One region of the Acinetobacter sp. CY17 genome, then DNA from elsewhere that is predicted to be linked to it. Evidence: riboswitches for the same ligand, from Rfam matches in the RefSeq annotation. Region 1 holds a riboswitch; the other holds the start of a gene.
The links. Region 1 has a riboswitch for glycine ahead of AC5YCI_RS10360 (D-amino acid dehydrogenase). Riboswitches for the same ligand answer to the same signal wherever they lie in the genome.

Region 1 (3,169 bases):
TATGGATGTTTTTTTTACAAGACTATCAAAAGAAACGAATTTTAACCTTATTTGATCCTGAGTCTGATGCATTAGGGGCAGGTTGGAATATTATTCAATCTAAAATTGCCATTGGTTCTGGTGGCTTAAGTGGTAAGGGTTACTTAGAGGGTACTCAGTCGCATTTAGGTTATTTACCTGAGCACCATACTGACTTTATTATGTCAACCTTTGCTGAAGAGTTTGGTTTTATCGGGGTATTTGCCTTAATTTGCTTATATGCCGCGATTATTTTTCGTTGCTTAATCATTGGTTTAAACAGTTTTCATAATTTTGGTAAGTTATATGCCGGTACAGTGGGCTTAACGATCTTCTTCTTTGTGTTTCTAAACTCAGGCATGGTGAGCGGTATTTTGCCCGTTACAGGTGACCCTTTACCCTTTATGAGTTATGGCGGGACAGCCGTAATTTCTTTAATGGCCAGTATGGGGATTGTGATGTCAGTACACACCCATCGTTAAATCAAAAAGCCTCAATATGAGGCTTTTTTCATGTATTAAATTTGTAGCTGCTGCATTTGTTGTATTAACTTTGCTTTGACTTGTTCAATTTTAATGGGATCTGTTGCGCGTGACAGTTCAGCTTGGGCTTTTTTCCCTAAAAAATATTGAATCCGCTCACTATTGGCACCAGATGGGTGAGGAAAACCCTGTAAAATCTGCTGCTTTTTTAAATAGCCTAAGTTAGCTAGATGAGAGAGTACATGCGCCACACTTTGACCGAGCGGAATATAAACAGCATTGGGTAACACTTTTAACTGTGGCAGAAAGTACTGTTCAAGCTGTTGATATAAAAAATCATTTTTGAGTATATGAGGACTCGTGCCATTATAATTTTGACAATTGATAAAAATAGCGTGCGGTAAGACAGCGCTCATATTTACTAAATGCTGTGCTTCATTAAATAATGCGGCGGTTGAGTTCAGCTGTAACTTTTGCTGTAAACCAAGATGATCTAAAATTTGAATTAAGTTGCGGCGAATTGGACCACTAAAGGCACCTTGCTGTTTGGCATATGCCAAAACTTGATCATCGTTTAAACCTTGAGCAAGCGCTTGTTGTACAGCCTGTATGGCATTTTGCCATTGTAATCGCCCCGGGGTAATCCCGAGCAACACCACTTTAGCCTGTGTATTGATATACTCAAAGGGAGTGTAATAACTGCTGATTTTAGCTTGATGTGCTAACTGTAACAGATCAGTGTGTAGCAGTTGCTCTAAAGGATAGTGTTGAAATAAAGTTTTATAGTGCTGAAACAACATTAGTATTTTTCCTAAAAAAATTGATTTCATTTGAATTTAAAATTTTTTATATGACGCTGCAAAATGTGAACAAATTTTATGCTTGGCTTGGTATAAAAATTGCTCATAATGATTGATCTACTACAGCTTGTAGGAGAGAGACATCAGTCCGCCGAAGGAGCAACACCCCAGGAAACTCTCAGGCAAAAGGACTACAAGCTGCTATCACATTCTGGAGAGAAGTTAGGCTCGACTTAACTCACCGAAGGGGTAAAGCTCTCAGGTAAACATGACAGATGGGGAGAAAATGAAATGCAAAATAATAATAACATTTCAAGGAGCCTGTTATGCGCCATATTCTTGTCATTGGAGCAGGTATCACCGGTGTGACCTCTGCCTATGAGTTAGTGAAACTCGGTTATCAGGTCACTGTCATTGATAAACATCTCTATCCTGCCATGGAAACTTCATTTGCCAATGGTGGGCAACTGTCCGCCTGTAATGCGGAAGTATGGAACCAAAAAGCCACAGTATTAAAAGGTTTAAAATGGATGTCGCAAAAAACTGCGCCCTTATTATTAAATCCTTCATTTGATTTACATAAATATGCTTGGTTAATCGAATTTTTAGGTAATATCAAACACTATGAAGCCAATACGCGTGATACGGTTAAAATGGCACTCTTGGCACGGCAGCGTTTATTTGCCATTGCTAAACAAGAACAAATCGACTTTAACCTAGAAAAACGTGGCATTTTACATTTTTATCATACTCAACACGACTATCAAGTGGCCATGCGTGTCAACGATTTACTCTGTACAGGCGGGTTGGAGCGTCATGCGGTCACCTTAGAGGAAATAAAAACTATTGAACCCAGCTTAACTGGCAATTATTACGGCGGATTTTACTGTCCAGGAGATGCCACAGGTGATATCCATAAATTCACCATGGGATTAGCTCAAGCGACAAAAAAATACGGGGTAGATTACCTATTTGCTAAGGAAGTCACCCAGATGCAGCCACATGCCACAGGGGTAAGGGTTGAATATCGCGCCAGTCAAGAAAATATGCACTCTGATGCAGCAGTCATTGAGGAAATGCAGGTGGATGCAGTCTTAGTCTGCGGCGGGGTGGGCAGCTATCATCTGGCACGTATGCTCGGTGATCGCGTGAATGTTTATCCCGTTAAAGGCTATTCTATTACTGTGAATTTAAATGACAGTCATAGTCAAAGCCATGCACCTTGGGTCAGTTTACTCGATGAAAGTGCTAAAATTGTCACATCACGTTTGGGGGTAGATCGCTTACGTGTCGCCGGTACAGCAGAATTTAATGGCTATAACCGTGATATTCGTGCTGATCGTATTCAACCACTGATTGATTGGGTGAATCGTAACTTTCGTGTGTGTACCGAAAGTGTAGTGCCCTGGGCAGGACTGCGACCGATGATGCCTAATATGATGCCTGTGGTGGGACGTGGGAAACGCGAGCGTATTTTTTATAATACTGGTCATGGCCATTTAGGATGGACCTTATCTGCCGCTACAGCGGTGATGGTCAGTCAAGCTATTGCCCGTCAACATCCAACAGAATAAGCCAGTGTATACTGGCTTTTTTAATCGTAGAGTCTATATACGCCGCTAAAGCGTTCACAGCCTTGTTGCTGAGTCTTCACCACTAAAATAGCTTTAGAGTAGGCAAAAGAATATTTGCAATCATGTTCATTATCAATAATTTGGGTTTTTTCTTGGGGGGTAGTATACGCCAAAAAATTGATCGTTTGGGTTTCTACACGATTATTAGGATTACGATAGGCAATGCCTTCAATTTTAATACTGTCTTTACCCAATTGATGCAGTTTTAAATGCACAGGCTGTGCCGAAATCTGAC
Region 2 (3,169 bases), on a different contig from region 1:
AGGCAGGTCTTAGATGGATTGCATACTTAAAGCAACCAGTACCGTGATCAGTTGTAAGACACAGACGAGGGCAAATAACTGCCAACCGCGTTTTTTATTTTTTTGCCGTAATTCAGAGACAAAATTTGACATGATTTTAGCCTCCGTAGATACGGATTAAGCAGCAGCCAATACAGTTTGAATTTCATGGCGTATCAAAACTGCTGTGGCAGCAGATAGGGTAAACCCCAGATGGCCATGGCCTGTATTATAAAAGACCCGTGATTGGCAACTGCGTTGTACACGTGGCATCATGTCCGGCATCATTGGACGTAAGCCCGCCCATGAGATCACATTATCTGTGGCAATATCGAAGTTCTTATTGACCCAATCGACCAAAGGCTGAATACGGTCATGGCGGATATCCTTGTTATAGCCATTAAACTCTGCCGTCCCAGCAACACGGAAGCGATCTTTACCTAAACGAGAGGTCACAATCTTGGCACTTTCATCTAATAGACTCACCCAAGGCGCATTGTTAACACTCTGTTCATCTTGTAAATTGACCGTAATCGAGTAGCCTTTGACTGGATAAATATGAATTTTGTCGCCCAGTTGTTCGCCTAAATGGTAACTATTGACACCACCACAAATCACCACACCATCAAATGTCTGTTGCTGTTGGGCATCTTGTTGGCTGTAGAGAATATCAACCCGATCAAGATGCGGGCTAATATTTAACACATTGGCTCCTAAACAGAACTTCACCCCATATTTTTCACATGCTGCGGCTAGGCCGCGGGTAAATTTATGAATATCACCCGTCGCATCATCTGGTGTATAAAAACCAGCGTAATATTGACCGGTTAAGGTGGGCTCAATGGCCTTAATTTCATCAGGTGTGACTGCATGGCGCTCTAAGCCACCTTTTTGCAGCAACTGATTGACTTTTTTAGCCACCTCAAATTCATATTGATTATGATAAAAATGCAAAATCCCTTTTTTTTCTAAATTAAAATCAAAGCCTTCTTCATCAGCAATGCGAAACATATGCTGACGCGCCTCTAAGGCAAGGCGTACTGTGGCAATGGTATTGTTTTCATAATGTTTAATGTTATTTAAAAATGACACTAACCATGTGTATTTATGCAGATTAAAAGAAGGATTGAGCAGCAATGGCGCGTCTTTTTGCGACATCCACTTTAAGCCTTTGGCGATGGTGGATTTCTGATTCCACACCTCTGCATTACAGGCAGACAATTGACCGCCGTTGGCAAAGGAAGTTTCCATTGCGGGGTAGAGGTTTTTTTCAAAAACAGTGACATCAAAGCCTTGCTTGACAAGTTCATATGCAGTGGTCACACCCGTGATCCCTGCACCAATAATAGCAATATGATGGGTCATATCGTCCTCACTAATTTAGGTGATATCCCATCTGTCCTTGGACCTGAGAGTTTCGGGATTGCCCCTTCCTCCTTCGGTGTGCTGATGCACTCTCCAGATTTTTTATTATGCGTTACAGTCCTTTTGCCTGAGAGTTTCCGGGATGTTGCACCTTCGGCGAATCATTGAAGATTTCTCTCCTGTAACGATTTTTTATTATGCAATTACGATGCCATCCTTGATTTTAAGTTCCAGAATAAAATAATCGTAATTGAAGCATTGTGCAGCCGTTATTCCTTGTGTGACCGCACTGAAAACAACAGTAGCAAAAATTAATTGCACCATAATGATACATCGTGTTGTTCATCTGTTAAAAAAGGTGAATCATTGATTCACCTCGTTGCATAGATCAAAACACTAGACTGACTTATGTCAAGCTTTAGCTTGAGCAGGTCGGTAAAAGCCAAAATAACCAATGCTTTGGCATTTTAAATTTAGATGCTTGATGCAAGTGAGGTTGCGTTTTGTAATAGCGTAAATAACAACACATAATCAATGCCCAAATACTAATAAATAAAATCACGCATAAAGCACTGGCAAGCGTAAATAGCTCCATAGTATTGGGCACAAAATATTGTAAAGCTGCTTTTGATAACTGTCCAAATCGAGCAGGTGCTAAACGATATTGTGATAAACCAAAAAGCATGAATGGTCAGTGATGGCGATATCACACCCAGCTTTGATGGCCTTACAATACATAAAAGCATTTTATTAGCAGCAGGGCATAGCACATCTCCTATCACTAGAAAAATATACCCCATCTGTCTTATAAACCTGAGATCTTTAGCACCCACTACGTGCTTTATTCCTTCGGTGAATCAAATTAGTTTGATTGCTCTCTTATCATCATGGTTTATGATACATAAGCATATGCCAAGAAGATAAATAACTAGGATGAGCTGCTTGTTGTTATCGTTTTCTACACTACAGTCAAATCTTCAAGCACTCATCTGCTGCTAGAATGTCAAATCCTTGTCAGCTTACAATAGCTTTCATTCAAGATCAGGCGATATCTAGCCATCAGCGTTATGACAAGAAAAATATTACCCATCAAGAGATAAGTTTTATGCAAGCGATTATTGTTCAACATCCTGCAGGTTTTGATCAGCTACAAGCCGTTGCGTTACCTGAAATTTCTGCACCAAACAACGGCGAAATCCAAGTGAGAATTCATGCCAATTCATTAAATTTCCATGATTTGGTGGTTGCACGTGGCGACTTCCCGACTGAAGATGGACGTATTTTAATGTCTGACGGTGCAGGGGTGGTTACAGCCGTTGGTGCGGACGTGACTGAATTTGCAGTGGGGGATCATGTGGTGTCCTGCTTCTTTCCGACTTGGCAAAGCGGCCCTGCCACTTTGTCCGATTTTAAAACTGTACCCGGTGATGGGATAGATGGTTATGCACGTAACATGGTCAATGCACCTGCAACTGCATTTACGCATGCCCCTAAAAATTATAGCCATGAAGAGGCAGCCACCTTAACCACCGCAGGCTTAACGGCTTGGCGCGCTTTGGTTGTGGATGGTCAACTTCAAGCGGGTGATACAGTATTGATCTTAGGTACAGGTGGTGTGTCAATTTTTGCCTTACAAATGGCAAAATCTTTGGGGGCTAAAGTTATTGCAACTACGTCGTCTGAAGAAAAAGCTGAAAAATTACGTGCGCTTGGCGCAGATCATGTGATTAATTATCGTGAAATTCCAAATTGGGGCGATCAAGTTTTAGCACTCACCCAAGGCCAA

Region 2: linked by a shared signal. The riboswitch ahead of AC5YCI_RS12780 (D-amino acid dehydrogenase) and the one ahead of AC5YCI_RS10360 (D-amino acid dehydrogenase) in region 1 are both predicted to bind glycine.

What each region holds. Positions count from the first base shown of each region.
Region 1 is NZ_JCAKMX010000014.1:32,840-36,008, forward strand. Features, by position in the region: gene rodA (rod shape-determining protein RodA) at 1-500, shown strand, start outside; gene AC5YCI_RS10355 (hypothetical protein) at 536-1,300, opposite strand; glycine riboswitch at 1,421-1,504, shown strand; gene AC5YCI_RS10360 (D-amino acid dehydrogenase) at 1,627-2,874, shown strand; gene AC5YCI_RS10365 (A1S_1983 family putative colistin resistance protein) at 2,895-3,169, opposite strand, start outside.
Region 2 is NZ_JCAKMX010000019.1:49,424-52,592, forward strand. Features, by position in the region: gene AC5YCI_RS12775 (hypothetical protein) at 10-132, opposite strand; gene AC5YCI_RS12780 (D-amino acid dehydrogenase) at 157-1,383, opposite strand; glycine riboswitch at 1,489-1,575, opposite strand; partial or broken gene AC5YCI_RS12785 (amino acid transporter) at 1,844-2,068, opposite strand; gene AC5YCI_RS12790 (zinc-dependent alcohol dehydrogenase family protein) at 2,384-3,169, shown strand, end outside.